DNA from 4 places in the Pseudomonas sp. HS6-2 genome. Region 1 is predicted to be linked to each of the others. Evidence: riboswitches for the same ligand, from Rfam matches in the RefSeq annotation. Region 1 holds a riboswitch; each other region holds the start of a gene.
What was found. A riboswitch is a leader RNA that binds a small molecule or an ion and turns the genes downstream of it on or off. The one in region 1 is predicted to bind cobalamin.

Region 2: it holds a riboswitch for cobalamin, as region 1 does, so the genes downstream of both, ACOKS3_RS17960 (ABC transporter substrate-binding protein) here and cobO (cob(I)yrinic acid a,c-diamide adenosyltransferase) in region 1, are expected to answer to the same signal.
Region 3: it holds a riboswitch for cobalamin, as region 1 does, so the genes downstream of both, cobW (cobalamin biosynthesis protein CobW) here and cobO (cob(I)yrinic acid a,c-diamide adenosyltransferase) in region 1, are expected to answer to the same signal.
Region 4: it holds a riboswitch for cobalamin, as region 1 does, so the genes downstream of both, ACOKS3_RS15550 (CbtB domain-containing protein) here and cobO (cob(I)yrinic acid a,c-diamide adenosyltransferase) in region 1, are expected to answer to the same signal.

Annotation. Positions count from the first base shown of each region.
Region 1 is NZ_CM143906.1:4,831,696-4,839,206, reverse strand. Features, by position in the region: gene hda (DnaA regulatory inactivator Hda) at 88-795, shown strand; gene ACOKS3_RS22590 (C40 family peptidase) at 923-1,561, shown strand; gene ACOKS3_RS22585 (C40 family peptidase) at 1,701-2,234, shown strand; gene ACOKS3_RS22580 (hypothetical protein) at 2,326-2,904, opposite strand; cobalamin riboswitch at 3,070-3,291, shown strand; gene cobO (cob(I)yrinic acid a,c-diamide adenosyltransferase) at 3,411-4,022, shown strand; gene ACOKS3_RS22570 (cobyrinate a,c-diamide synthase) at 4,019-5,314, shown strand; gene bluB (5,6-dimethylbenzimidazole synthase) at 5,311-5,961, shown strand; gene cbiB (adenosylcobinamide-phosphate synthase CbiB) at 5,958-6,866, shown strand; gene cobD (threonine-phosphate decarboxylase CobD) at 6,859-7,511, shown strand, end outside.
Region 2 is NZ_CM143906.1:3,875,109-3,882,619, forward strand. Features, by position in the region: gene ACOKS3_RS17950 (TonB-dependent receptor) at 1-408, shown strand, start outside; gene ACOKS3_RS17955 (acetyltransferase domain-containing protein) at 550-1,716, shown strand; cobalamin riboswitch at 1,747-1,948, shown strand; gene ACOKS3_RS17960 (ABC transporter substrate-binding protein) at 2,057-3,070, shown strand; gene ACOKS3_RS17965 (FecCD family ABC transporter permease) at 3,067-4,080, shown strand; gene ACOKS3_RS17970 (ABC transporter ATP-binding protein) at 4,086-4,865, shown strand; gene ACOKS3_RS17975 (OprD family porin) at 4,884-6,230, shown strand; gene ACOKS3_RS17980 (hypothetical protein) at 6,216-6,527, opposite strand; gene ACOKS3_RS17985 (GNAT family N-acetyltransferase) at 6,633-7,133, opposite strand; gene ACOKS3_RS17990 (hypothetical protein) at 7,242-7,511, shown strand, end outside.
Region 3 is NZ_CM143906.1:2,943,679-2,951,189, forward strand. Features, by position in the region: gene mdcH (malonate decarboxylase subunit epsilon) at 1-101, shown strand, start outside; gene madL (malonate transporter subunit MadL) at 165-566, shown strand; gene madM (malonate transporter subunit MadM) at 572-1,336, shown strand; gene ACOKS3_RS13715 (LysR family transcriptional regulator) at 1,355-2,269, opposite strand; gene fni (type 2 isopentenyl-diphosphate Delta-isomerase) at 2,321-3,367, opposite strand; cobalamin riboswitch at 3,813-4,021, shown strand; gene cobW (cobalamin biosynthesis protein CobW) at 4,118-5,185, shown strand; gene cobN (cobaltochelatase subunit CobN) at 5,189-7,511, shown strand, end outside.
Region 4 is NZ_CM143906.1:3,344,906-3,352,416, forward strand. Features, by position in the region: gene ACOKS3_RS15505 (quinone oxidoreductase family protein) at 1-150, opposite strand, end outside; gene ACOKS3_RS15510 (hypothetical protein) at 369-566, shown strand; gene ACOKS3_RS15515 (MerR family transcriptional regulator) at 638-1,063, opposite strand; gene ACOKS3_RS15520 (NADH:flavin oxidoreductase/NADH oxidase family protein) at 1,164-2,399, shown strand; gene osmE (osmotically-inducible lipoprotein OsmE) at 2,439-2,804, shown strand; gene ACOKS3_RS15530 (hypothetical protein) at 2,821-3,150, opposite strand; gene ACOKS3_RS15535 (hypothetical protein) at 3,372-3,740, opposite strand; gene ACOKS3_RS15540 (hypothetical protein) at 3,989-4,303, shown strand; gene ACOKS3_RS15545 (hypothetical protein) at 4,467-4,616, opposite strand; cobalamin riboswitch at 4,775-4,998, shown strand; gene ACOKS3_RS15550 (CbtB domain-containing protein) at 5,114-5,299, shown strand; gene ACOKS3_RS15555 (CbtA family protein) at 5,307-5,999, shown strand; gene ACOKS3_RS15560 (cobalamin biosynthesis protein) at 6,017-6,409, shown strand; gene cobM (precorrin-4 C(11)-methyltransferase) at 6,440-7,192, shown strand; gene ACOKS3_RS15570 (DUF1272 domain-containing protein) at 7,254-7,496, shown strand.

The DNA of each region.
Region 1 (7,511 bases):
GCATGATTGTGCGCCCTGCAATGCGGGTATAGACTTTGCACATTGTTCACCAAAGGCCCCCTGCGGTCGTGACGACCGCCCGCGAGCATGAAACCACCGATCCAGTTGCCCCTGGGTGTGCGCCTGCGCGATGACGCCACCTTCATCAACTACTATCCGGGCGCCAATGCCGCGGCGTTGGGCTATGTCGAGCGGCTATGCGAAGCCGACGCCGGCTGGACCGAGAGCCTCATTTACCTGTGGGGCAAGCAGGGCGTTGGGCGCAGCCACCTGTTGCAGGCCGCCACCCACCGTTTCCAGCAGCGCGGCGAACCCGCCGTGTACTTGCCATTGGCGCAATTGCTCGATCGCGGCGTGGAGCTGCTCGATTACCTGGCTCAATACGAACTGGTATGCATCGACGACCTGCACGTGATTGCTGGCAAGGCGGACTGGGAAGAGGCGATGTTCCATCTGTTCAACCGCTTGCGCGACAGCGGTCGGCGCCTGTTGTTGGCGGCCTCCGCTTCACCTCGCGAACTGCCGATCAAGCTGCCCGATCTCAAGTCGCGCCTGACTTTGGCGCTGGTCTTCCAGATGCGCGGCCTGTCCGACGAGGACAAGCTGCGCGCCCTGCAATTGCGTGCTTCGCGCCGTGGCCTGCACCTGACTGACGAAGTTGGCCATTTCATCCTGACCCGTGGAACGCGCAGCATGAGCGCGCTGTTCGACCTGCTTGAGCGCCTTGATCAGGCCTCTTTGCAGGCCCAGCGCAAGCTGACCATCCCCTTCCTGAAGGAAACGCTTGGCTGGTAAGGCCCGTTAACACTGGGCTCTGAGGTGCAAAACGAAAAAGTCACATCTTTTTCGATAAAATTTGCAAATGGCCATGATAGAGGGCATAGTTTCACCCTTCTAAAGGATTACAGACACGGTCGTGCCCATGCTGAAGCGCTTCGCACCCCTCGTGCCACTCGCACTCGTGACCCTGCTTTTTGGCTGCGCGGCCCACGGCCCGGATTCCCAGCCCCAGGATCACACCCCGATTGCCTCGCAATCGGTCAACAAGGCCAAGGCTTCGCCTTCGTCCGTTTTCGGCGAAGAAGAACAGGCCACTGAAGATGACCTGGAGGCCTTCTCCAGCAGCAAGCCTTATCAGCTCCCGGTGCTGGCAGACAGCATCCTCGAGCGTGGCATGTCGCTGATCGGCACCCGCTATCGCTTCGGTGGTACCTCGGAAGCCTCCGGTTTCGACTGCAGCGGTTTCATCGGCTACCTGTTCCGCGAAGAGGCTGGCATGAACCTGCCGCGCTCGACCCGCGAAATGATCAACGTCGATGCGCCCAAGGTGGCCCGCAACAAGCTCAAGCCAGGCGATTTGCTGTTCTTCAGCACCAATGGCCGTGGCCGTGTCAGCCATGCTGGCATCTACCTGGGTGACAACCAGTTCATCCACTCCAGCAGCCGCCGCAGCGGTGGTGTGCGCATCGACAGCCTCGGTGATCGCTACTGGAGCAAGACCTTCATCGAAGCCAAGCGTGCCTTGGCCATGGCGCCGAGCACTAATATCGCGCGCAACTGATATCAAAATGATATAACCTGCCACGGCGGCGTAGCTTGAAAAAAAGCTCGCCGCCGTGCGCATTTACAGAAAGCGTCTAATCTAAATTCTCAACTCTTTTCGGCTGCGGCCGTTCGGTCTCAGACAGGAAGTTCTGGCCATGGCGATGATGGCGCGCTTCGCATTCCTTTCCTTGGTGGCATTGCTTGCCGCCTGCTCCAGCCGTGCCCCGGCACCGGCCCCTGTGGTACAGCCACGGGTTACCTACAGCCAGCCCGAAGGCTCGCCCCTCGCCGACGACGTGTTGATCCGTGCGATCGGCCTGGTCGGCACACCCTATCGCTGGGGTGGCAACACACCGGATTCCGGATTCGATTGCAGCGGCCTGATTGGCTACGTGTACCGCGATGCTGCGGGCATCAGCCTGCCGCGCTCGACACGCGAGATGATCGTCATGCGCGCGCCAACCGTGGACATCAATTCACTGCAGTCGGGTGACCTGGTGTTCTTCGCCACCGGTGGTGGTTCACAGGTCAGCCATGCCGGCATCTACGTCGGGGAAGGGCGCTTCGTGCATGCGCCTCGCACAGGCGGTACAGTACGCCTGGATTACCTGTCCAACAGCTATTGGTCCAAAGCCTACCTGCAGGCCAAGCGGGTTATCCCGCAAGAGCATCTGGCACAGAACCCCTGATTTCTCGCCTGCCGCGGCGACGACGCCTTCCCTCACCATGCTGCAGCGGCAAAGCCGATACACATTCGGTGAGGGGGACGGGCCGCATGGTTCAGGCCTGCTTGAGCAGCAACGCCACGCCCGGGTAGTACTGCCCTGTCTCGTTGTGCAGCTTGCGGTAGGCGTACGGGAAGTACCAGGCGATGGCGCAGGCCGTGTGCTTTTGCAGGTCGTCCACCAGATCCTGCAACTCCTCGGGGCTGGCATGTTGGCCAACCTTCCAGGGGGTGATGAACAGAGCGCCCGCTTTCAGTTGGCTGGCATACGCCTTGTGGCGGGCGAGGGCAGTCGTTTCCTGCAGTGCCGGCGCCATGTCCAGCCGCGCGACTTTCGGCCAGCGCTGGCTGACGCTCAGGTATAGCGTTTCATCTGCGCTGCAGATTGACAGGTCGCAGCGCCCCTCCTGTTCGCCTTCGTCACGCTGTTTCTTGCTGGTGAACTGCTGCAGCGCCGCCAGTTCGGCCTGCCAGGCGGCCGCAGCCAGCATGCCGATGTTTGCTTGGGTGCCATGCCAGTAGGGGGACTCGGCATCGCCATTGAACTGGTTGAAGCGATCGATGCAGTCGACCCAGCGTTCCAGTACGGGGCGGAGGAATTCCAGGTTCGGGTTGTTGATGATCTGGCCTTGCATGCTGCGCACTCCTGTTATCGTTGTGATCGCGTTCAGCGCAAAATAATGGCTATGTGATATCACTGTGATCAGTGTGGCACAACCTGACAGATCGGCCATTGACCCAGGCCTGTTGCGCCGAAGTAAAAGGCCACGTTCGATTGACGCTCCCGGTGCAACCCTCTAACCTTCGCGCGTGTTTCAGGTGCCCTGCCAGCCCCGTCTGGGCGGGGTGAAACTGGGAAGCCGGTGGCCGCCAGCATGGCGCGATTCCGGCGCTGCCCCCGCAACGGTAGGTGAGAAGCAGCTGCGCAGGGCCACTGGGTAAAAGCACCCGGGAAGGCGCGCAGGTCTGGGCCGGATGGCCCGCTCACGAGCCCGGAGACCGGCCTGAAACTGCCAACGGCATCACGGAGGGTGATGCGCGGTGCATCGTGGCTCCGGTCACGGCTCCTGCGCGTTCTCCGGCTGCCCGCCTATTACCTGTCGCCGCTGTTCACGTGGCGTCAGCCTGCGGAGAACCCTTCATGAGCGAATCCACCGAACGCGACGAACGCCACCTGGCGCGCATGCAGCGCAAGAAGGCGGTCATCGACGAGCGCATTGCCAATTCCCCCAACGAATGCGGCCTGCTGCTGGTGCTCACCGGCAACGGCAAGGGCAAGAGCAGCTCGGCTTTCGGCATGCTTGCCCGCGCCTTGGGCCATGGCATGCAGTGCGGCGTGGTGCAGTTCATCAAGGGCCGCAACAGCACCGGCGAAGAGCTGTTCTTCCGCCGCTTCCCCGAGCAGGTGCGCTATCACGTGATGGGTGAGGGCTTCACTTGGGAGACCCAGGACCGCCAACGCGACATGGCCGCCGCCGAAGCGGCCTGGGCGGTCTCGCGCCAGCTGCTGCAAGACCCGAGCGTGCAATTCGTGGTGCTCGATGAGCTGAACATCGCCCTGAAGCACGGCTACCTCGACCTCGACCAGGTGCTAAGCGACATTCAGGCCCGGCCGCCAATGCAGCACGTGATCGTCACCGGCCGTGCAGCCAAGCCCGAAATGATCGAGCTGGCTGACACCGTCACCGAGATGGGCATGCTCAAGCATGCGTTCCAGGCCGGTATCCGTGCGCAGAAGGGCGTCGAACTGTGAGTGAAACGCGCAACTGTCCGGCGGTGCTGATTGCAGCCCCCGCCTCCGGCCAGGGCAAGACCACCGTGACTGCGGCACTGGCGCGCTTGCACCGCAACCTTGGGCGTAAAGTCCGGGTGTTCAAGTGTGGCCCTGACTTCCTGGACCCGATGATCCTGGAGCGGGCCAGTGGCGCGCCGGTGTACCAGCTCGATCTGTGGATGATCGGTGCCGAAGAAAGCCGTCGACTGCTGTGGCAAGCCGCAGAAGAAGCCGACCTGATTCTGATCGAAGGGGTCATGGGCCTGTTCGACGGTACCCCTTCGAGCGCCGATCTGGCCCGCCACTTCGGCGTGCCGGTACTGGCGGTGATCGACGGCACGGCCATGGCCCAGACCTTCGGCGCTCTGGCCCTGGGCCTGGCGCGTTATCAGCCCGATCTGCCGTTCGCCGGCGTGCTGGCCAACAGGGTCGGTAGCCTGCGCCACGCGCAACTGCTCGAAGGTAGCCTGACCGAGGGCCTGCGCTGGTACGGCGGCCTGTCGCGTGAGCGCGGCATCGAGCTGCCCAGCCGCCACCTGGGGCTGGTTCAGGCCAGCGAACTGAATGACCTGGATGCCCGCCTGGATGCCGCTGCCGAAGCCCTCGGCGCCAGCTGCGATGCTGCCTTGCCGCCGCCAGTGGCCTTTGCGGCGCCTGAACCGCAGCCGTGTGCTACGTCGCTGAGCGGTGTACGCATCGGTGTGGCGCGTGACGAAGCGTTTGCCTTCACCTATGGCGCGAACCTTGATCTGCTGCGCGACCAGGGCGCGCAGCTGTCGTTTTTCTCCCCTCTGCACGATCATGAACTGCCGGTGGTGGACAGCCTGTATCTGCCAGGGGGGTATCCGGAACTGCATCATCACGCATTGGCAGCCAATCCGCCGATGTGCGAGGCGATCCGTGCCCATCATGCCCAGGGCAAGCCATTGCTGGCCGAGTGCGGTGGCATGCTGTACCTGCTCGATGCGCTGACCGATGTCGCTGGCGAGCGTGCCAAACTGCTGGGCCTGCTGCCAGGCGAGGCAACCATGCAGAAGCGCCTGGCGGCCCTGGCCCTGCAGGCCGTGGAACTGCCGGAAGGCACCCTGCGCGGGCACACTTACCACCACTCGCTGACGACCACCGAGCTGGAGCCGATCGCCCGGGGCTTGAGCCCCAATGGCGGGCGCGGCAACGAAGCGGTGTATCGACTGGGCCGGCTGACCGCTTCCTACGTGCACTTCTACTTCCCGTCCAACCCTGAGGCGGCGGCGGCGCTGTTGCGGCCATGAGCGATCACGCCTACAGCGCCGACGAGCGCGCCGCCATCTACCGCGCAATCGGTGAGCGCCGCGACATGCGCCACTTTGCCGGTGGCTCGGTCGCGCCCGAGCTGCTCGGTCGCCTGCTGGCTGCCGCGCACCAGGCGCCCAGTGTCGGCCTGATGCAGCCTTGGCGCTTCATCCGCATCACTCAACGCGAGCTGCGCGGGCGCATTCAGGGCCTGGTCGAGGAGGAGCGGGTGCGTACCGCCGAAGCCCTGGGCGAGCGCTCCGATGACTTCATGAAACTCAAGGTCGAGGGCATCAGCGACTGCGCCGAAGTGCTGGTCGCGGCGTTGATGGACAATCGCGAGCCCCACATCTTCGGCCGCCGCACCTTGCCGGAAATGGACCTGGCCTCCTTGGCCTGCGCCATCCAGAACCTGTGGCTGGTCGCCCGTGCCGAGGGCCTGGGGTTGGGCTGGGTATCGCTGTTCGACCCGCAGGCCCTGGCCGCCCTGCTGGGTATGCCCGCTGGCGCCAAGCCGGTGGCGGTGTTGTGCCTGGGGCCGGTCAGCGAGTTCTACGCTCAGCCCATGCTGGTGCAGGAAAACTGGGCGCAAGAACGCCCCTTGAGTGAAATGCTGTTCGAGAACCAATGGGGAGAGCGCCCATGAGCGTGGCCTTGCTGACTGTGGTTGGAGTGGCCCTCGATGCGCTGCTGGGCGAGCCGCAGCGCCGGCACCCGCTGGTGGGCTTCGGCAACCTGGCGTCGAGCCTGGAGCGCCGGCTGAATGCCGGTGGGCGCGGCTGGCGCAGCCATGGCGTGAGCGCCTGGTTCGTGGCCGTGATACCGCTGACCCTGGTGGCGCTGATCCTGTCCTGGCTGCCCTATGTCGGCTGGCTGGTGGACGTGCTGGCGCTGTATTGCGCCTTGGGTTTGCGCAGCCTCGGCGAGCATGTGCTGCCGGTGGCCAACGCCTTGCGCCAAGGTGACCTGGAAGAGGCGCGGCGCCGTGTCGGTTATCTGGTCAGCCGTGAAACCCGCGAACTGGACGAGCCCGCCGTGGCGCGCGCAGCCACCGAATCGGTGCTGGAAAACGGCAGCGATGCGGTGTTCGCCGCGCTGTTCTGGTTCGTCGTGGCCGGTGCGCCGGGGGTGGTGCTGTACCGCCTGAGCAATACCCTGGATGCGATGTGGGGGTACCGCAATGCACGCTTCGAGCGCTTCGGCTGGTGCGCCGCACGCATCGACGATGGGCTGAACTATATTCCTGCCAGGCTCGTGGCGCTGACCTACGCGCTGCTGGGCAAGACGCGCCTGGCCCTGGCCTGCTGGCGCAAGCAGGCGCCGCTGTGGGACAGTCCCAACGCGGGGCCGGTAATGGCCTCCGGCGCCGGTGCGCTGGGTGTCGAACTGGGCGGCCCGGCGGTGTACCACGGTGAACTGCACGAGCGCCCGCGCCTGGGTGAAGGGCCGATGGCCGATACCGATGCCATCGAGCGCGGCTGGAGCCTGGTGCAGCGTGGCGTCTGGTTATGGGTACTGCTGATCTGCGTGGGAGCCTATCTGAATGCTTGAGCATGGTGGCCGCCTGCTGCGGGCAGTGCGGCAATACGCAATCGCCCGCGAAGACTGGCTGGACCTATCCAGTGGCATTGCCCCCTGGCCTTACCCGATTCCCCCGATTCCGCTGGACGCCTGGGCCCGCTTGCCGGAAGCCGACGACGGTCTGGAAGACGCTGCGCGACACTATTATGGCGTGCGGCAACTGTTGCCGGTGGCAGGCTCCCAGGCGGCCATCCAGGCCTTGCCCCTGTTGCGCCCGCTGGGGCGCGTGGGTGTGCTGACGCCGTGCTACGCCGAGCACCCGCATGCCTGGCAGCGGGCGGGGCATCACTTGATCGAGCTGGATGAAAGCCAGGTCGAGGCGCAGCTCGATCAGCTCGACGTGCTGGTGCTGGTCAATCCGAACAACCCGACCGGGCGGCTTGTATCCCGTGAGCAGTTGCTGGCGTGGCATGCGCGGCTCGCGAAGGGTGGCGGCTGGCTGCTGGTGGACGAAGCGTTCATGGATAACTCACCCGAACACAGCGTGGCTGAGTGCGCCGAGCGCCCAGGCCTGATTGTGCTGCGTTCGTTTGGCAAGTTCTTTGGTCTGGCCGGTGTGCGCCTGGGCTGCGTAGTGGCCGAGCTGCCGCTGTTGCAACGGCTTGCAGCGCTGCT
Region 2 (7,511 bases), 960 kb from region 1:
CAGCAGTGGCAGGTGTCGGCCAATGCCGCGCTGGTACGGGCGAAGTACGATGATTTCGACGAGGTGGTCGATGGCGTTGCACTAGACCGTGCCGGCAACCGCCCGGCCAATGTGCCACGGCGCACGGCCAACCTGTGGCTGAGCAAAGGCTTCGACCAGCAAGTCGAGGCCGGGATTGGCGCGCGGTATGTGGATGAGCGTTATGCCAACACGGCCAATAGCCAAAGTGCGCCGGGATATACCGTGGTCGATGCCAACATTGGCTGGCAGGTGCTGCCGGATGTGCGCCTGGGGTTGCAGGTGAACAACCTGTTCGATCGCGAGTATGTGGCGTCGGTATTCAGTGACGAGCAGTGGGTGATGGGCGCGCCGCGGTCCTACTTCGCTACCGTGGATTACACCTTCTGACTTGATGGCCATTCGCGGGACAAGTCGGATCGCCCCGCGAAGAGGCCGGCACAGGCGACACAAAAAAACGCTATCGGAAGAAAATGAAATAGTTATAAGATAACGTTTCATTTGACATTCATTCCTGCCTGCGACCCCTCCATGACCAGCGCCTCAGCCCTCCCCACTCAGCTCACCCAGCGCCTGCAGAGCATCGATGCCCTGCGCGGCCTGGTGATCCTGTTCATGCTGCTCGACCACGTACGTGAAACCTTCTTCCTGCACCGCCAGGTCAGCGATCCGATGACCATCGATGCCACCGACCCGTCGCTGTTCGCCAGCCGCACCCTGGCGCATCTGTGCGCCCCGGTGTTCGTCCTGCTCACCGGCCTGTCGGCCTGGCTGTATGGCGAGAAATACCAAGGCCGCAGCGATGTGTCGGCGTTCCTGTTCAAGCGCGGGCTGTTCCTGGTGGTGCTGGAGTTCACTCTGGTCAACTTCGCCTGGACCTTCCAGCTGCCGCCGAGCGTGGTCTACATGCAGGTGATCTGGGCCATTGGCGTAAGCATGATCGCGCTGTCGCTGCTGGTGTGGCTGCCGCGTCCTGCCCTGCTCGCCCTGGGCGCGCTGATCATCGCCGGGCACAACCTGTTCGATGGCCTGCACTTCGGCGTGAAATCGGCCCTGCATGTGCCGTGGGCGATCCTGCATGACCGCGGCTGGCTCGACGTCTCGGAGAACCTGCGCCTGCGCACCTCCTACCCGGTGCTGCCGTGGATCGGCGTGATCGCCCTGGGCTACGGCCTCGGCCCGTGGTTCGCCCGTGGCAGCGACGGCGGCGAGCGCCAGCACCGCCTGCTGCTGGCCGGTGTCATCGCCTTGCTCGGCTTCATGGTGCTGCGCATCTACAACGGCTACGGCGAGGCGCCGTGGAGCGGCTACCCGAGCGTCACCCAGACGCTGATGAGCTTCTTCAACATCACCAAGTACCCACCCTCGCTGCTGTTCCTGGCCCTGACCCTGGGTTGCGGCCTGCTGTTGCTGCGCGCCTTCGAGCGCGCCGGGCTGGCCCGCTGGATCAGCGCCCTGGCGGTGTTCGGGTCAGCGCCAATGTTCTTCTACCTGCTGCACCTGTACGTGCTCAAGTTGCTGTACCTGGCGTGCGTGGCGCTGCTGGGCCTCAACCATGGTGACTACTTCGGCTTCGACGGCATCGGCGCGGTGTGGCTAAGCGCGGTGTTGCTGGCCGTTGCGCTGTACCTGCCCGTGCGCTGGTTCGCCCGGCTCAAGGCGCGTCGGCGTGACATCGCCTGGCTCAAGTACTTCTGATTTAAACGTTTTCACCCGGAGGTCTGATGGTCTACCATGCGGCCCGCCGGTTTCCGCCACGGAACTAACAGGGAATCCCAGGCCCGCCACAATTGGCGCGCCAAACGGAACTGCCCCCGCAACTGTAGGTGCCGAGCCTGCTCCATCGATGCCACTGGATCAATGATCCGGGAAGGCCGGAGCCAGGTGACGACGCACCAGTCAGGAGACCTGCCGGCATACATTCACCAACCGGCGGGGTGTCCGGGATGGCCATCTGTGCTGCCCTCGCGCCTGCGAGGGCCGGCGATGCCTGTCCGTGCGTTCCTCACCAGAACTGACCGATAGGAGATCGCCCCGCATGCTGCTGCGCTTCACATCCTTGCTGGCGGGCCTGAGCCTGACTGGCCTGGCCCAGGCTGCCGCCACCCACTACCCGCTGACCGTCGACAACTGCGGCGCGCCGCAGACTTTCGCTCAGGCGCCCGAGCGCGCGGTCACCATCGGCCAGGCCGGCACCGAGATGCTCTATGCCCTGGGCCTGGGCGACAAGCTGGCCGGCACCTCGCTGTGGTTCAACAACGTGCTCCCCGAATACCAGGCGGTGAACGCCAAGGTGCCGCGCCTGGCCGACAACGACCCAAGCTTCGAGGCGGTGGTCGGCAAGCGCCCACAACTGGTGGCCGTGCAGTTCGAGTGGATGGTCGGCGCTCAAGGCGTAGTCGCCACCCGCGAGCAGTTCAGTGAGCTGAAGATCCCCACTTACCTGCTGCCCTCGGACTGCGAAGGCAAGGACAACCTGGTCGGCGCCGACGGCACCCGCCTGCAGGCGTTTCAGGTCGAGAGCCTCTACAAGAGTGTCAGCCAGCTGGCCGAGATCTTCGACGTGCAGGACCGTGGCGCGGCGCTGAACAACGACCTCAAGGCACGCCTGAATAGTGCGAAGCAGCAGCTGGCAGGCAAGGACCTGTCGCAGACTTCGGCACTGTTCTGGTTCTCCAGCGCCGACCTCGACATCGACCCCTACGTCGCCGGCCGCCAGGGCGTGGCCGACTTCATGCTGCGCACCCTGGGCGTGCGCAACGTGGTCGAATCGACCGAGGAATGGCCGACCGTGGGCTGGGAAACCCTGGCCAAGGCCAACCCGACCTGGCTGATCATCGCGCGCATGGACCGCCGCCGCTTCCCTGCAGACGACTACCAGAAGAAGCTCGAATTCCTGCGCAGCGACCCGGTGACGAAGAACATGGACGCGGTAAAGAACGACCGCATCATCATCCTCGACGCCGACGCCATGCAGGCCGGCATCCGCCTGTTCCGCGGCCTGCAGACTTTGTCTGCGGCCTTCGCCAGCGGTAAAGCGGCGCAGCGATGAACGCCCTGCCCTACACCGCCCTGGCCGTGCTGGCCCTGCTCGCGGCCGTGCTGGCTGGTACCGCCATCGGCGAGACCAACCTGCCACCGAACTTGGTCTGCCAGGTGCTGGCCAACCACCTGTGGCAGGCCGGCTACCCGGTCGACCCGATCGATGCCGGCATCGTCTGGAACTACCGCCTGACCCGCTCGCTGGTCGCTGCCGCTTGCGGTGCAGGTCTGGCGACCTGCGGGGTGATCCTGCAGGCTCTGCTGCGTAACCCTCTGGCCGAGCCCTACCTGCTCGGGCTGTCCGCCGGCGCTTCGACCGGTGCAGTGCTGGTCGGCCTGCTGGGCTTGGGCAGTGTCACCCTGAGCATGTCCGGCGGCGCCTTCATCGGTGCCCTGGCAGCCTTTGCCCTGGTGCTGGTGCTGGCCCGTGCGGCCGGGCCAAGCAACAACAACGCCCAGGTGATCCTCGCCGGCATTGCCGGCTCGCAGCTGTTCACGGCACTTACCGCCTTCCTCATCACCAAGTCGGCCACCGCCGAGCAGGCGCGCGGCATCCTGTTCTGGTTGCTGGGCAACCTCAGCGGTGTGCGCTGGCCGTCGGTGTGGATGGCGTTGCCGGTGGCGCTGTTCGGGCTGCTGGTGTGCCTGTGGCACCGCCGGGCGCTGGATGCCTTCACCTTCGGCGCCGACTCGGCGGCCTCGCTGGGCATCGCCGTGCGCCGCACGCAGTTGCTGCTGATCAGTTGCGCGGCACTGGTAACGGCCGTGATGGTGTCGATCGTCGGTGCCATCGGTTTCGTCGGCCTGGTCATCCCCCACGCCCTGCGCCTACTGCTCGGTCCCGGCCATGGCCGGCTGCTGCCGGCCAGCGCCCTGGGCGGCGCGCTGTTCCTGATTGCCGCCGATGTGCTGTCGCGCACGTTGATAACTGGCCAGGTGATTCCGGTCGGCGTGGTCACCGCCTTGATCGGCGCGCCGGTGTTCGCGCTGATCCTGGTCAGCCGCCGGGGGCGCCCATGACCGTCATGAATACCGTGCACGTCGCTCCACTCACCTGCCGGGGGCTGGGGCTGCAACTGTCGGGCAACACCGTGCTGTGCAACATCGACCTCAACGTGGTGGCCGGTGAAACCCTGGGCATCGTCGGCCCCAACGGTTCGGGCAAATCGTCCCTGCTCAAGTTGCTGGCCGGGCTGCGCACGCCGGGCACCGGCAGTGTGCAACTACTCGGCGAACCCCTGGCGCGTCTGCCACGAAGGCGCATCGCACAGGCGCTGGCGCTGGTCGAGCAGCAGGCCGACACCCTCGATGCGATCAGCGTGTTCAATGCCATCGCCCTGGGGCGCACACCCTGGCTGTCGGCGCTGGCACCATTCTCCCGGGAGGACCGTGCCATCGTCGAACAGGCCCTGGCCGACCTCGACGCCACGCACCTGGGTGAACGGGTCTGGAGTTCGCTGTCAGGCGGCGAGCGCCAGCGCGTGCACATCGCCCGCGCCTTGGCCCAGCGCCCGCAGGTACTGCTGCTCGACGAGCCGACCAACCACCTCGACATCCAGCACCAGCTGAGCCTGCTGCAACAGGTACAGGCCCTGCCGGTGACCACCCTGGTGGCCCTGCACGACCTCAACCAGGCGCTGACCTGCGACCGCGTGGCGGTGCTCGACAAAGGCCACCTGGTGGCCCTCGGCAAGCCGCTGGAGGTGCTCACCCCCGAACGCTTGCTGAGCACCTTCGGCGTGCACGCCCACTACCTCACCGACCCTTTCGACGGCGCGCGCATCCTGCGCTTTCGCGCCCCTTGAATGACAGGCCATTGCCGCATGTTGTTGCGCCCCGCTGCTCTGCTCGCCTTGCCACTGGCAACCCTCGCCCCGTTTGCCCAGGCAGATTCGGCGCAACCACAAAGCAACGGCTTCGTCGAAGACAGCAGCTGGAACATTCTCAACCGCACTGTCTACGACCAGCGTGACTACAAGCACGGCGGGCGCAATAGCGGCGCGCGCAATGCCTACAAGCCACGCAGCGAACGTAACGGCCTGGCCGAGGAATGGGCCTACGGCCTGATGGGCACGTTCCAGTCCGGTTTTACCCAAGGCCTGATCGGCGTCGGCGTCGATGCCCACGCCTATCAGGGCGTGCAGCTCGACAGCGGTGGCGGCCGTGCCGGCAAGGCGCGCCTGCTGAGCCTGGACAACCACGGCCATCCCAAGAACGAATACAGCCGGGGCGGCGCGGCGCTGAAACTGCGGGTATCCAATACCGTACTGTCATGGGGCGAACAGCGGGTGAAGACGCCGGTGTTCAGCTCCTCGGACAGCCGCCTGCTGCCCGAGACCGCCACGGGCTTCTTCCTGACCAGCGGCGAGATCGACACCCTCAAGCTGGTCGCTGGCCACTTCAACGAAAGCACCGACCGCAATGCGTCCAGCCACGACCAGGGCTTTGTGGTGAACTACTCCGACGGCCGCCAGGGCAACAGCTTCGACCTCGCCGGCCTGGTGTGGAACCCCGGTGCCGCCTTCACCGGCAGCCTGTACACCTCGTGCTACCAAGACACCTGGAACCAGCATTACCTTGGCAGCACCCTCACCCACGCCCTGGACGACCGCCGCAGCCTGAGCCTGGACCTCAACCTGTACCGCACCACCGACACCGGCAAGGCGCTGTCCGGGCGCATCGACAACACCACCTGGAGCCTGGTCTCGCGCTACAGCCAGGGCCCGCACAGCGTCAGCCTCGGCTGGCAGCAGGTGGATGGCAACACGCCGTTCGACTACGTCACCCGTGGGGCGATCTACATCGCCAACGCCGTGCAGATGTCCGACTTCAACGCGCCGAACGAAAAATCATGGCGGGCGCGCTATGACCTGGACATGGGCGGTTATGGCATTGCGGGGCTGAACCTGACCGCCCTGTATGTGCGCGGCTTCGATATCGACGGCACCCACGTCGACCCAAACGGCGGCTATGCGTACCTGGGTTATGGCAAGGGTGGCAAACATTGGGAGCGGGACCTCGAAGCGCGCTACGTGGTGCAGAGTGGCAAGGCCAAAGGCACCACGTTCTCACTGCGGCACAACGTGCACCGGGGCAACACGGCGCAGGCGGAGCTCGATGGCAACCAGATCCGCCTGGCGGTGGAATGGCCGTTATCAGGCGGTTTCTGACAGCCCCCAGACCTGCTTCTCCTGCTCGGTCAGCGTCGCCACGACGGCGGCAAACACCTCGTTGAACTCGGAGCTGACGTTCTGGTGTGCGCGATAGTTGCTCAGCAGGTAGCGTTTCACAGTCTTCGGCCAGCTGCCATCCTTGTGCGCCGCAATGATGATGCCCTTGGCATCCTGGTAATTGGCTGACGGCCTGACCTTGGTCAGCAGTTTCTCGAAATCGACATAGGTCCAGTCGTCCCTGCGATTCTCGAACGCGTCGAGCAGGTCGAGTTTGTACAGCGCGAGATGTGCCATGGGCATCCTTCCTCTTTCATCGTGAAGGAGAAGACGGTAAGCAAATCGCCCGGCAATTGAAATGAACGAGGTGGTGACGGTCAGCCGCAGGAAGTAGGAATGGTCCTACCTGGCGAGCCAGTGCTCCATGTGCGTCGTGCCCCACAGCGGGTCGTCCTCCACGTCGATCAACGCAAAGCCCTGCCGCTCCCAGAAGCGTATTGCACCAGGCAAAAACGGATGGGTATGCAGGTACAGGCATTCGACCGCAGCGGCACGGGCGTGCTCGCGCAAGGCGGCGAACAATGCCGCCGCCAGGCCACGACGACGGTACTCGGGCAGCACGAACAGGCGCACCACCTCGACCACGCGCTTGCCGTGATAGTCGAGCTGGTTGAAGCGATGGTCGTAGGGCAAATAGCCGATGCCTGCAATCAACCGGCCTTGATCACGTGCTTCCAGAAAATGGCCATGGCCGTACAGGTAAGTCTCGGCAAAATGGGCCAGGTCCTTCGGCAATAGCGACCCAGCGAGCATCGGGAACAGCCCGCGACGGGCATTGTCGATGAAGGCCACGACTTCACTGATGTGCTCGTGAGTGGGCGGTTGGATGATCAAGTGGGGCATGGGCGTGGAAACGTGGTCTGAACGGCGGGTTTTCTACCTCAGGGACTGATGGCTGGCAACCCGACACAGCTATAATCACCCTCTGCAAAACGCGCCCAAGGCCACCCCATGCCCCCCATCCAGAAGCTGCTGTTGCCCTTGCTGTTCATTACCGCCCTCGCCGCCTGCGACCAGAAGCCCACCCGCGAAGAGCAGATCCTGGCCAACCTGCCGCTGCAGGAAGCCTACGACCACAACATCGAGCGTATGGCCGCGCTGCTCACACGCACCCACCCGCAGCTGGATGCAGCCACCATCAGCCAGGTCCTGCGCAAGCACCTCACCGTCGAGGACCAGCGTCAGGACCTGTTCAAGCTCTACAGCGAGAAGAACTTCAGC
Region 3 (7,511 bases), 1.9 Mb from region 1:
TGGCCCGCCCGGTGTTCGAACAGGGCAGGGTGGTTGCCCTCGAAGCCACTCGCTGGGACACCGTCGACGCGCTGTTGCGCCAGGAGGTGAATCAACACTGACAAACGCCGTGTTTTTCGAAGGACAACAACAAGCAACTTCGACCCAACGCGAGGACAACAATAATGATTATCTACGGTGTGGCCTTCCTGGCCTTGTGTACCCTTGTGGGCCTGTTTATCGGCGAGCTGCTGGGCAAGCTTCTGGGCGTGCCCGCCAACGTCGGCGGAGTGGGCATTGCCATGCTGCTGCTGATCTTCATCGGCAGTTACCTCAACAAGCGCGGCCTGATCACGGCCAAGTCCGAACAGGGCGTGGAGTTCTGGAGCGCCATCTATATCCCCATCGTGGTGGCCATGGCCGCTCAGCAGAACGTATTTGGCGCGCTGTCCGGCGGGCCTATGGCGATTCTTGCAGGTACCGTTGCGGTGGTGGCCAGTTTCGCCATGGTGCCGCTGCTGGACCGCCTGGGCCAAAAAAAGCCTGAGCCGGTTGCAGACAAACCTCTGACAACGCCACAGCGGTGATCGCCATGTACGAATCCATGATGAAGGTAATCGGTGGTTATGGGCTGGTGAGTGGCTTTGCCGTCATTGGTGTGACCATGTGGCTCTCTTACTGGCTGTCCGCCAGGCTTACCCGAGGCCGCCTGCACGGCTCGGCCATCGCGATCTTCCTGGGCCTGGTCCTGAGCTATTTCGGCGGGGTGCTCACAGGCGGGCAGAAAGGGCTGGTGGATATTCCGCTGCTGTCCGGTATCGGCCTGTTGGGTGGCGCGATGTTGCGTGATTTCGCGATTGTCGCCACGGCTTTCGGTGTAAACATCGATGAACTCAAGCGTGCCGGAGTATCGGGAGTCGTTTCGTTGTTCTTTGGCATTGGGGTGTCGTTTGTCGCGGGCGTCGGTGTGGCCATGGCATTCGGTTACACCGATGCGGTCAGCCTGACCACGATCGGTGCCGGTGCCGTGACCTACATCGTTGGCCCGGTGACCGGTGCTGCCATCGGGGCCAGCTCCGAAGTGATGGCGCTGTCGATTGCCGCCGGGCTGGTCAAAGCAATCCTGGTGATGGTGGTCACACCTTTCGTAGCGCCGATGATCGGCCTGAACAACCCCCGCACTGCCGTGATCTTTGGTGGTCTGATGGGCACCTCCAGTGGTGTGGCCGGTGGGCTGGCGGCCACCGACCCGAAGCTGGTGCCTTATGGCTGCCTGACGGCGGCGTTCTACACGGCCTTGGGCTGCCTGCTTGGGCCTTCGCTGCTGTTCTTCATCATGCGGGCGGTTGCGGCATGAGGCCTGCGCCGCTCAGGCTCAAGCCAGGGCGGCGCTGTACATTCGGCATTCGGCCAACAAGGCCAATAAGTTCGGCTCCCGTTCCCGGGCCTTCAGAAAGACCACACCGATATGCTGCTGCAGCCGGTAGCGCGGTTGCAGTGCAATCAACTTCACGCGGTTCTCGTATACCGCCGCGATCCGCCCCGGTAGCAGCGCGAACCCAACCCCCGAACTGACCATGCTCAGCAAGGTGAAGATGTCGTTCACCTGCATCGCCACCTTTGGCTCGAACCCGGCCTGCTGGAATACCCGTGCGCCATCGCGGTGGGTGGCGAAGCCTTGGGTCAAGGTGATGAAGGTGGAGTCGGCCAGGTCCGCCAGGTCCACTTCCTGCTGTTCGGCGAACGGTGAATCGGTCGGCACGGCGAGGAAAATGTCGTCGGAGAACAGCGGCAGCTGTTCGCAGGCCGGGTCCGCGACGCTTTCGTCCAGAGATACCAGAATGGCTTCCAGCTCGTGGTTTTTCAGGCGTTGCAGCAGGTCAACGTTGGAGCCCAGGGTCAGGTCGATATTCAGTTCGCTGCGCCGCAGCTTCAGGCCCATCACCAGCTTCGGCACGGTCTTTACCGTCAGCGAATACAGCGCGCCGAGGCGGAAACGCTCGGCATAGAACCCGGCGGCCTCGCGGGTCTGGCGCACCATCTGCTCGGCGTCCTGGATCAGTTGGCGGGCTTTCTTCTCCAGCACGTAGGCGCTTTCCAGCGGGATCAGCTGGCGGCCTTCGTGCTTGAACAGCGGGCAGCGCAGGGCGCTTTCCAGGGAGTGGATGGCGCGGTGCACGCTCACTGCGCTGGTAGACAGATCGGCAGCGGCGCGGCCGAGGTTACCGCTGCGCATGAAGGCGAGGAAGGTCTCGAGCTTTTTCAGGGTCAGTTCTTCGTCGATCAGCATGCACAGGGGCCCGTAGGAAGGGAGCCGCTGATCATGCCACAGCTGCAAGCGTCATGGCGGCGTCAGGTTGCTCGGCAGCAAGCGCGCCCGGCGCAGTTGCGCAAGGTTGCGCGAGCCGGTGCAGAAGCAGGCGATACGCAACTGGCGCAGAAGAATCTCGAAATGTTCCACCACTGCCTGAGTAGAGATCATCGCCGCACTCAGTACATGGGCTGCCTGGCCAACCAGGTCGGCACCAATGCGAATGGCCTTGGCGGCATCGACGCCGTTGGCCACGCCGCCGGAGGCGATCAGGCCGATTTCCGGCACGGCGCGGCGTACCGCCAGCAGGCAGTGCGCGGTCGGGTTGCCCCAGTCGGCAAACGCTATGGCGACCTCGCGCTCGGCGGCGGTGCTGGCGCGCTCGGCTTCCACGGCTGCCCAACTGGTGCCGCCGGCACCGGCTACATCGACCATGGCTACACCTGCGTCGCAGAGCATGCGCGCCACGCGGGGTGAAATGCCCGCGCCGACTTCCTTGGCGATCACCGGCGTCGGCAGTTGGGAGGTCAGGGTTTCGATGCGTTTGAGTACGCCGCGCCAGTCACGGTCGCCTTCAGGCTGTACGGCTTCCTGCAGGGGGTTCAGGTGGATGATCAGGGCATTGGCTTGCAGGGCGTCGATTGCGCGGCGCGCCAGGTCCAGGCCGTCGGCTTCTCGCAGCTGGGCGGCGCCGAGGTTGGCCAGTAGCGGCACATCCGGTGCCAGGCGTCGGAGTTCGTCGGTCAGGCCCTGGTCCTGGTCGCTACGCAGGCTTACCCGTTGTGAGCCCACACCCATGGCGATGCCCAGTGCCTGGGCGGCTTCGGCGAGGTGCTGGTTGATGAAGCGTGCGCGTTCGGCACCACCGGTCATGGAGCTGATCAGCAGCGGGGCACGCAGGGCACAGCCGAACAGCTCGGTGCTCAGGTCAATGTCGTCCAGGGCCATCTCGGGTAATGCGCAGTGCTCGAAGCGCAGCGCCGACCAGCCGGGGTCCACGCCGTGCGCGGTGGTACTGGCGGTCAGCACGATATCCAGGTGATCGTCCTTGCGTTGGCTTAGCGGGATTTTCTTCATGCCGGCTCCGTTTCGATGGGGGCAGCAGGGATACAACATATAGATAAGTTGAAAATTGGCACAGCATCAGGCATTGGCGTGTGCCACCGGTTCCTTTCAATGGATGCTTGGTTTGTGATTGTGTGAGGGCTGGCAGGTGTTCGCCGGTAGTTTTGCAGCGCCTGTCAGATCGCGCGCCGCCCGTGCGGCGCATCGCGAGCTTTGCTCGCTCCTACGTTTGTTTCGGGACAGTAATGCCTGTGACAGGCGCGCGCGACCGCCTTGTTGGTACGACGCGATATCGCGTCATGCGCCAAGGCGTTCGCGCGCAAATCCCACAGGAATAACTGGCCCGAAACAAACGTAGGAGCGAGCAAAGCTCGCGATGCGCCGCGCGGGCGGCGCTCGATCTGTCAGCGCTGCAAGGTTTTCGGCGGACACCAGTTGACCCCCCGCCACCCCCCGCGTAGCCTTGCGACTTCGAGGTTCTTCGGCCCTGCCGAAGCTAAGACGGGAACGCGGTACAAGCCGCGGCTGCCCCCGCAACTGTGCGCACCGACAACGGATCGACACAGCCACTGCGCCGCGCGCGGGAAGGCGTCGTCCCGCCAGCTTCTTGCTGCGAAGAGCTGGAACGGTGCAAGCCAGGAGACCTGCCTCGAGACGAATTCGACTTTAAACCGGGCGGGGTGATCCGGTGGCGAACAAGCCCGGCCTGGCCCGCGGCTTTCGTCCCGTGTGCCCGCGCCAACCTGCCAAGGGCAACGCGACATGAAAACACTGGCCAAGCTCCCCGTCACCATCGTTACCGGCTTCCTCGGTTCGGGCAAGACCACCTTGCTCCGCCACATGCTCGACAACGCCCAGGGCCGCCGCATCGCGGTCATCGTCAACGAATTCGGCGAGCTTGGCATCGACGGCGAAATCCTCAAGCAATGCAGCATCGGCTGCACCGAGGAAGAAGCCAGCGGCCGCGTCTATGAACTGGCCAACGGCTGCCTGTGCTGCACTGTGCAGGAAGAGTTCTTCCCGGTGATGCGCGAGCTGGTCGCACGCCGCGGCGACCTCGATCACATCCTCATCGAAACCAGCGGCCTGGCATTGCCCAAGCCCCTGGTGCAAGCCTTCCAGTGGCCGGAAATCCGCAACGCCTGCACCGTCGACGCGGTGATCACCGTGGTCGACAGCCCGGCCGTGGCCGCGGGTACCTTTGCCGCCTACCCGGACCAGGTCGACGCACAACGCAAGCTCGACCCCAACCTGGACCACGAATCGCCGCTGCACGAACTGTTCGCCGACCAGCTGGCCAGCGCCGACCTGGTGGTGCTGAACAAGGCCGACCTGATCGACGCCGAAGGCCTGGCCAAGGTCCGTGCCGAAGTGGCCGAGGAGCTGCCACCGGCGGTCAAGGTGATCGAGGCCAGCAGCGGCCGGCTGCCGCTGGAAGTACTGCTGGGCGTGGGCGCGCAGGCCGAGGCGCACATCGATGGCCGTCGTACCCACCACGATTCCCACCATGACGGCGATGACCACGACGATCACGACCACGACGCCTTCGACTCGATCTCCATCGACCTGCCCGAAGCCGACGAAAGCCTGCTGCTCGATGCCCTGACCCAGCTGGTGGTGGAGTTCGGCATCCTGCGCGCCAAAGGTTTCGCGGCCATCCCCGGCAAGCCGATGCGCCTGCTGGTGCAGGGCGTGGGTACCCGTTTCGACAAGCACTTCGACCGCGCCTGGCGCGCCGACGAGCCACGCATCACCCGTCTGGTGCTGATTGGCCAGGACCTCGATGCCGTGCACTTGGAAGCGCGCCTGCGCCAGGCCTTGGGCGCCTGACCCATGCACCTGCTGCGGACCCAGCCCGGCGGCTTCGTGCCGGACGATAGCATCGCCGACCTCGGCCAGACACCCGCCGATCTGGTGATCCTCTGCAGCGGCGATTCGCACCTGGCATTGCTCGCCGAAACCGCCGAGCAACTGCCGGACGATTTCCCCAGCCTGCGCCTGGCCAACCCGATGCAGGTACAGAACCATGCCTCGGTCGATTTGTATGTCGATGAGGTCCTGCGCCATGCCAAGGTGATCCTGGTGTCGCTGCACGGCGGTGTCGGTTACTGGCGCTATGGCGTCGAACAATTGGTCGAGCTGGCGGCACGGGGCGTGCAGTTGATTCTGGTGCCCGGCGATGACCGCCCGGACCCGGAGCTGACCGGCCTCGGAACAGTCACCGGCGAGCCGGCCGAGCGCCTCTGGCACTACCTGCGCCAAGGCGGCAAGAGCAACGCCGTCAACCTGTTCAAGTGCCTGGCCAACCAGTGGCTGGGGCGCGATTACCGTTGGGACGAACCGCAGCCTTTGCCGCGGACTTCTGTGTATCACCCGCGCAAACCTGGTGCGCTGCCAGAGGACTGGTACCGCCAGTGGAACCCCGAACACCCGGTGGCGCCATTGCTGTTCTATCGTTCACACCTGCAGGCCGCCAACACCGCGTTCATCGACGTGTTCTGCGAGCGCTTGCAGGCCGCCGGCCTCAACCCGCTGCCCATCGCAGTGGCCAGCCTCAAGGAAAGCGCCTGCCTGGAACAGGTTGAGGCCTGGCTGGACGAAGTGGGCGCGCAGGTGTTGATCAACACCACAGGGTTTGCCCTGTCCAGCCCGGAACGCCCCAACCTGCGCCCGTTTCGCCGTGACATCCCGGTGTTGCAGGCCATCTGCGCGCAAGACAACCAACCCGGCTGGGAGGCTAGCGAGCAGGGCCTCGGTGCTCGTGACCTAGCCATGCACATTGCCTTGCCGGAGCTGGACGGGCGCATCATCACCCGCCCGGTGAGTTTCAAGGACATGGCCTGGCGCAGCGAGCGCAGCCAGTCCGACGTAGTCTGCTACCGCGCGCACCCCGAGCGCATGGACTTCGTCGCCGAGCTGGCACGGCGCTGGGTCGTACTGGCGCGCCTGCCCAATGGGCAAAAGCGCGTGGCCCTGGTGTTGGCCAACTACCCGACCCGCGATGGCCGCATTGGCAATGGCGTTGGCCTGGATACCCCGGCCGCTGCCCTGAACATCCTCAAGGCGCTGCAGGCCGAGGGCTATCCGCTCGCAGAGCTGCCAGGCAGCGGCACGCAACTGATTCATCAGTTGCTCGGCGGCGTCACCAACGACCTCGAACACCTCGATCAGCGCCCCTGCGCCCAGAGCCTGAGCCTTGCGGACTACCAGGCGGCGTTCGAACGCCTGCCCGAGGCCAACCGCCAAGCCGTGCTGGAACGGTGGGGGCCGCCAGAGCAGGATCCGATGTACCGCGCAGGCCGCCTGATGGTGGCTGGTTTGCGTTATGGCCTGACCTTCGTCGGCATTCAGCCGGCGCGCGGCTACCAGGTCGACCCCAGCGCGGTGTACCACGACCCGGATCTGGTGCCACCTCATGGTTACCTGGCGTTTCATTTCTGGCTGCGCCATGCCTTTGCCGCCGATGCAGTCATCCACGTCGGCAAGCACGGTAACCTGGAATGGCTGCCCGGCAAGGGTGTCGGCCTGTCCGCACAATGCTGGCCGGACGCGCTGCTCGGCCCGCTGCCGAACATCTACCCGTTCATCGTCAACGACCCGGGCGAAGGTGCCCAAGCCAAGCGCCGGACCCAGGCGGTGATCATCGATCACCTGATGCCGCCCTTGACCCGCGCCGAAACCTACGGCCCCTTGCGCCACTTGGAGCAGCTGGCAGACGAGTTCTACGAAGCCCAGCTGCTCGACCCGCGGCGCGCGCGTGAGCTGCAGCGCGACATTCTGGAGCTGGTCAAGGCCAACCATATCGACCGTGAGTTGCAGCTGGAAGGCCAGCTGGACGATGCCGCCGTGTGGTTGCCGCGCCTGGACACCTACCTGTGCGACCTGAAAGAGTCGCAGATTCGCGACGGCCTGCATGTATTCGGCCAGTCGCCGCAGGCCCGTCTGCGCATCGATACCTTGCTGGCGTTGCTGCGGGTGGAGCGTGGCGATGGACGCGGTGGCAATGCCAGCTTGTTGCGGGGGCTGGCCAAGGCATTGGCGCTGGGCTTCGACCCCCTCGATTGCGACCTCGGCGAGGCCTGGTCAGGGCCACGTCCGGCGCTGCTGCAGGACGTCAGCGACGGCGCGTGGCGCACTTGTGGCGATACCCGCGAGC
Region 4 (7,511 bases), 1.5 Mb from region 1:
GCCATTGCGGAAATAGGTGTCGGCGTAGTTCAGGCCAACCGCCACGTGACGCAGGCGCACCTGCCCCGGGCCGGGATCGCCGACCTCGACATCCTCGTAGCGCAGCACTTCGGGGCCACCGGTCTGATGGAAACGTACGGCTTTTGACATGCTTGTCACTCCAATCATCGATCTGGACGCAGGGCGTCAGTTCTGGGTCATTGGAATGTAAGCGCTCGGGGTGCGGAGTGCTTCGCATCGGGCGACAGCGGGTTTTCATTTGATGACAGAGGCCAGGGCTGAGCCTGCAATCTTTTCTTCATGAGCCGTCTTGATGGTTAACAAAGGCCCGACTAATACTTAACTCTCTGCCTGGGGAGGCACGAAACATGCAAACAAGATTTGTTATCGTTCCGGCTGTGCCCATCGAAAAGCAGTCGTTCCGCATCGGCACCCGCTACTACGCGGCGGCCGTATGCGGTGGTTTCGATATCTACGACACTCAGGAAAAGGAGCGGCTCAAACCCAGTTACCCGAACAAGACGGATGCCGAGGTACAGTGCCGAAACATGAACATGGCAAAGTAGGCCAGGTAGTCAGCTACCTTGACCGCCATCGGTGAGGGCCGCAAATCCGGCCCTCACGGAAAACACGATCATCATTGATGCGGCTTGTCGGCCTCACCTTCCTGCCAGCCATTGATCAGGCGCTGGGCATTTTCGTCGCAATCCAAGCCCTGTGGCTTGCTCTCCATGCCAGCGATCACTGCCAGCAATTGCGCGCGGTTCTGTGCCAGGCGCAGCTGCATCGCTTCGATCTCGGCCACCTTGCGCTTGAGGCTTGCCAGCAGCCGATCGTGCCGCGCCGCGCCGTCGCCAGCTGCGCTGGTCAGTTTGCGCATTTCCTCAAGGCTGAAGCCCGCCTGCTGCCCGCAGGTGATGATCTCAAGTGACCTCACCACCTGCTCTGGGAAATCCCGATAACCGTTACCCAGGCGCCTGGCCTCGATCAGCCCGCTGGCTTGATAGAAACGGATACGCGATGCGCTGAGGCCCGTGCGTCGGGCCAGTTCGCCAATTCTCATGCTGGGTGAAATTCTCTGTTGACCTTAAGGTTTACTTTAACCTTAGCCTTCTCCAAAACCCAACCCGCCCGACGCCCGGCGCTACCTTGGAGAATATCGCATGACCCCGTTCCAGCCCCTGTGCCTGCCCAATGGCAGCGTCATCCCCAATCGCATTGCCAAGGCGGCCATGGAAGAAAACCTCGCCAATCAGGACCAGACCCCTTCCGATCAGTTGCTGCGCCTGTATCAGGCCTGGGCCGAAGGCGGCGCCGGCTTGCTGCTGACAGGTAACGTCATGATCGACCCCAGCGCCATGACCGGGCCAGGGGGCGTGATGCTCGATGACAGCCAGCCGTTGCAACGTTTTCGCCAATGGGCCGTAGCAGGCCGCGCCCAAGGCGCGCAGTTCTGGATGCAGATCAACCACCCCGGGCGGCAAATGCAGGCCAACCTTGGCCAGCCAACCGTGGCACCCTCGGCGGTGGCACTGAACATGGGCGGGTTGTCGAAACTGTTCCCGCAGCCCAAGGCCCTGGACGAAAGCGAAATCGCCGCGTTGATCCAGCGCTTCGCCCGCACTTCGGCACTGGCCGAACAAGCCGGCTTCAGCGGTGTGCAGATACACGCCGCCCACGGCTACCTGCTCAGCCAGTTCCTCTCGCCGCTGACCAACCGGCGCCAGGACCGCTGGGGTGGCAGCCTGGAAAACCGTGCACGGCTGTTGCTGGAAGTGGTGAAGGCGGTGCGCGAGGTGGTGGCTCCCGGCTTCAGCGTGGCGGTCAAGCTCAACTCGGCTGACTTCCAGCGCGGCGGTTTCGAACCGGCAGATGCGCGCCAGGTCGTGCTATGGCTGAACGAACTGCCGGTGGACCTGGTGGAGCTGTCCGGGGGCAGCTACGAAGCACCGGCCATGCAAGGCGATGCCCGGGATGGCCGAACCTTGGCGCGGGAGGCCTATTTCCTCGATTTCGCCCGCGACATTGCCGCGATTGCCCGCATGCCTGTGATGGTCACCGGTGGCATCCGTCGCCTGGCGGTGGTCGAACAGGTGCTCGCCAATGGCGTGGCGATGGCAGGCATTGCCACCGCTCTGGCGGTCGACCCCACCCTGCCCCGGCGCTGGCAAAACGGCGAGACCAACGCATTGGCCGAACTGCCGCCGATCCGCTGGAAGCGCAAGGCATTCGCCGCCCTTGCCTACATGGCGCTGGTGAAGTTGCAGATGCGCCGGCTCGCCGCCGGCAGCAAACCCCAGGCCAAGGCCTCCCCGCTGCGCGCCCTGCTGCTGGAACAGTGGTGCACGCTGCGTCGGGTCAAGCAATACAAGCGTATGATGAATAGCCGACTGGATTGATGCTGTTCCGCAACGGCGTTCTCTGACAGGAGCACTGCCATGAACAAATCAACTTGTGCGCTGATACTGACGTTGTCAGTGCTCACTGGCTGTTCAAGTAACGCATCCACTTACCATGACCAGCCGTTGGTAACCAAAGTCGATACCGGCATGAGCAAAGAGCAAGTACTGCAAATAGGTGGCAAACCGGGCGCCCAGTCCGAGCGCACGGTAGTGCCTGGAACGTGCTTCGACTACATGCTGAGCAAACCGGGGCAGAAGCAACAACCTTACATGGTCAGCTTCGATCAGGCCGGGAAGGTCGACAAGACCAGCTTCATGACCTGCGCCGAATGGAGCAATGCCCAGCAGAAGGCCCGGCAGGCATTACCCAGCATGGGCGGTATGGGAGGTTCAGGCTACTGAGGCACCCGGCAGCCGGTCACTCAAGGCACTCTCTGGCGGCCATGCGCAGCTTGTCACTCGACAGAAAGCTGCCTTTGTAGAAAGTTGCCCGGCTGCCATCGTGATACTCGACCACTTCCAGCACCTCGTCTGAAGTGACGGCACTCGGTGCAGTCAGCCGATAACCATGGCTGATGGACTTTTGCGTGGTCTGGGGGGACAGTGCCTGCCACTTTGGCAGTACGCAGGCGGCGTACACATCCGGGGATTTTGCAGTGAGCTTACTGGCAGTGGGCTTGCCCGGGTTGGCGCACGCAACAAGACTTGCAGCGAGTGCAGCGCAGAAGAGGATACGAACGGTTGGCATTTGCGATTAACCTGACTGGAACATGGGCCATTCTAGCCGGGATCGAGCCACAGGAGTAATCCACCAAGGTCGTGCGCAGGCTTGATTGCAACCGCGCAAGACTTCCGTCGAATGGGCAAGACGGCCCTATCCCCTAGAATGAACCCCGCTGATGGATCAGCACCCATCGCAAAAAGCCCGCTCTCATGTGCGCGGGCTTTTTGCACTTGCAGATCAATGGATCAGGCTTTTTTACACATCAATGCAGCATCGAGCAGCCTGCCATGGTCGTACCAGGCGTCGCGCTGGTAGGCCGTGAACTGACGCTCGGTCCCCGTTCCGCGCAGTTCTACCAAACCAGCGGCCTGGGTAGGGTCGGTACTTTCGACGTACAGTTTCACCGAGTTGTCGCCATCGACCTCATAGGTTTTCACATTACCTTGAAGTTCGCCTTTGACACACCCTAGATAAACGGGTGTGCTTCTGTCGGTAGTACCGGACGTATAATCATGGCCATCCCGTACATCCCGATTCTGTGCGCACCCGCCCATCAACAGCGTGGCGAAAGTGGTTAACAGTATTGCGCCTGCGACCGATCTTGAACGCTTCACGCGACACGCTCCTGCTGCCCCATCGATAACTGACGAAAGAGTGGCCAAGCCGAACGCCCTTTTTTAGTTCTCGTGTGCCCATGGTACTGCGCAAAGTGCACAGCACAATATTCTTGTTTGCTATATGGGCAATGGCCCATGACTGGCAACTTTGCGACTTTCGCATTATTTCTTTAGCCGAGCGGAACGATTTCAATCAGCCATGATTCTGATGCGTATCGACCAAATGCACCGTTCAGGAGAGGTCCATGGTGTGGTGGCTGGAAATACTCGCCCAGTTCGTGATTTCAACAGGCCTTGCCGTGTTCAGCATCTTTGTGTTCTGGGCCTACACGCTGGCGTTCGGCAGGACCTACAGCAAGCTGCTGTCAGCCGCGTTGGCGCTGGCCCTGCTGGGCATCGCAGCTTTCCCCCATGGGACGAGCTTCGCCATCAGCCAGCAGGCGCTGCCGGGGGCTGGCAGCGAATTCCTGTTGCTGGTCGCGGACGCCTTGGGTGTGATCAGCGCCGTCATGATTGCATCGTTCTTCTTCAACCCTGGGCGGTTGCTCGAAGAATCATGACGGCAGCCGGGCTATCCGCCCAGCCCTTGGCCGGTGAGCGAACAGCCGTCTGCTTCAGTACAGTCAGCGTGGGCCGCCATGTCCCCCACCATGCCCACCACCGCCACCTGGCGGCATGAACATCCAGCCACCTGCCAGTGTGGATAACCAATGCCGCCTTGCATCAGTAACGACGATAGTCCTGGTGCCCGCCGCGATCTTCATCGTAGTAATGCCGGTGGTGGTGGTGATCCCCGTCGTGCCAGTAAGGCCAGCAGCCACTGAGCAACAACAACCCGGACAACACGACAACCCATGCAGTCTTGCGTTTCATGTGCGTACCTCCAGCCAGGCGAAGCGAGGCCTTGCTTACGTTGGACTGTGCAAAAAACAGAGGTTCGGGCCGGGCGTCAGCCGCTGATCTTGTTTCATGATGCCCCCTGCCCCCCGGTTCAATGCCATTGCATTTGACGCCACCTTCACCGCGTGCTCTCCTTACGCCTTGCGTCAGGTGCCCCCATTGGGGGTGAAACGGGAAATCGGTGCGTCGCAGGCCCTTGCCAGGGCCGGGCAAATCCGGTGCTGCCCCCGCAACGGTAAGCGAGCGAAGCGTCCAGACCACTGTGCCACGCAGTCCGGCATGGGAAGGTGATGCTTTTCAAGGAGCCCTGCTCCTCCTCGCAAGCCCGGAGACCGGCCTGGCGTTCATGAACACCCCGCGGTGGGCGGGCGCTGTCGCATTCCCTCGGGCGCCCCGTGCCCGGGGCTGCCGCGCGTGTCCCCATTGCCTTCTAGAAAGCAAAAGCAAAAAGCAAAGCAGAGGATCGCGACATGCCCATCACCAGCGCCAAACACAGCATTACTACCCCCGTCACCCTCAGCCAGCGCGTGGTCATCGCCGTCAGTGCCAGCCTGCTCGGCCTGTGCCTGGTGTACTTTGCCGGGTTCTCGCACATCGAAGCCGTGCACAACGCCGCGCACGACACCCGCCACAGCGCCGCCTTCCCTTGCCACTGAGGCTGCCATGATCAAGCGTATCGCCCGCACTGCCGGTTTCAGCGGCTTGCTCGCCGCTCTGTTGCTGACCCTGCTGCAGAGCTTTTGGGTCGCACCGCTGATCCTCGAGGCGGAAACCTATGAAACGGCGGCCCCCGCAGCCGAGCAACACAGCCACGGCGAAAAGGCCAGCGCTGGCCACAGCCACAGCGAGGAAGCCTGGTCGCCAGCAGATGGCTGGCAGCGCATCCTGTCGACCACCGGCGGCAATCTGGTGGTTGCCGTCGGTTTTGCCCTGATCCTCGCCGCCCTGTACAGCCTGCATGAGCCAGGCCGTACCAGCACTGGGGCGCTGTGGGGACTGGCCGGTTTTGCCGTGTTCTGCCTGGCTCCAACCCTGGGCCTGCCACCGGAACTGCCAGGCACAGCTGCCGCCGACCTCGGTCAGCGCCAGAGCTGGTGGGTCGGCACCGCAGCCGCGACCGCACTGGGCCTGGCCCTGCTGGTGTTCGCACGCCATGGTTTGCTCAAGGCACTGGGCGCCGTCTTGCTGGTGGTACCGCACGTAATCGGCGCTCCGCAGCCGGAAGTCCACGAAAGCCTGGCCCCCGAAGCCCTGGAGGCTCAGTTCAAGATCGCTTCCTGGCTGACCAACGCGGCCTTCTGGGTGGCCCTGGGCCTGCTCAGCGCCTGGTTGTATCGCCGCTCTAGCCACGCCTGATGGCCATCGATCAGCCATTGCCGGCGCTGTACGCCGGCTTCGGCTGCCGTCGGGGTTGCTCGGCGGACGCCCTCGACGCCTTGCTGCATGAAGTGCTGCAGCGTCACGGCCTGAGCGCCACAGCACTTCGCGGTTTTGCCAGCATCGCTGGCAAGGCCGACGAGCCAGGTTTGCAGCAACTCGCCGCACGCTACGCCCTGCCGTTGGAGGTTTTCACTGCCGAGCAACTGCAGCCGTATGAACCCCAGCTCAGCCATCGCTCCGCAATCGCCTACGCCCACAGCGGCTGCTGGGGCGTCGCCGAGAGCACGGCACTGGCCCTGGCCAACCTCAGTCACGCCGGCGCCGCACTCAGGGTGGCCCGCCAGGTGCGCGGCCGCGCTACCCTGGCACTGGCCTGTGCCGGATAATCGCTTCTTTCATCTATTCAAGGATCCGCCATGACGGTCTACTTCATCGGCGCCGGCCCCGGCGACCCGGAACTGATCACGGTCAAGGGCCAACGCCTGATCCGTCAGTGCCCGGTGATCATCTATGCCGGCTCGCTGGTACCCGCGGCGGTGCTCGAAGGGCATCAAGCCGAGACGGTCATCAACAGTGCCGAACTGCACCTCGGACAAATCATCGACGCCATCCGCACCGCACACGCCAATGGCCAAGACGTGGCCCGGGTGCACAGTGGCGACCCCAGCCTGTATGGGGCCATCGGCGAGCAGATCCGCCATCTGCGCGAACTGGGCATCGATTACCAGATCATCCCCGGCGTCACTGCCACCGCCGCCAGCGCGGCACTGCTCGGCTGCGAACTGACCCTGCCGCAAGTAGCGCAGACGGTCATCCTCACCCGCTACGGCGACAGCTCACCGATGCCCGCTGGCGAGCAGCTCGGCGACCTGGCCCGACACGGCAGTACCTTGGCCATTCACCTGGGGGTCAAGCACCTGCCACGTATCATCGAAGAACTGCTGCCCCACTATGGCCCCGACTGCCCGATCGCGGTGGTTCATCGTGCCACCTGGCCAGACCAGGACTGGGTGCGCGGCACTCTGGCCGATATCGTCGAACAGGTAGCGAGCAGGGGTTTCCGGCGCACCGCCCTGATCCTCGTCGGCCACGTGCTCGGCGATGCGCCGTTCACCGAGTCGGCGCTGTACCGCGCCGGCCACGCCCACCTGTACCGCCCCGGCGACTAGCATTGCCAAGCTGACAAGGGGCGGAGCAGACTGCGCACTCCACCAGACCGGAGGGATACCCATGCTGGAGCTGCGCCCTAACTGTGAATGCTGCGATGCCGATCTGCCGGGCGATAGCCCCGACGCCCTGATTTGCTCGTTCGAATGCACCTTCTGCCGCCACTGCGCTGACCACCGCTTGCAGGGGCGTTGTCCGAATTGCGGCGGCCAGTTGCTACCCCGCCCGACGCGGGTGGGGCAGGCGTTGAGCAACAACCCCGCCTCGACCCAACGGGTCCTCAAGCCTCACCCGACTTGCGCCTGACCCTCCGCCAATACA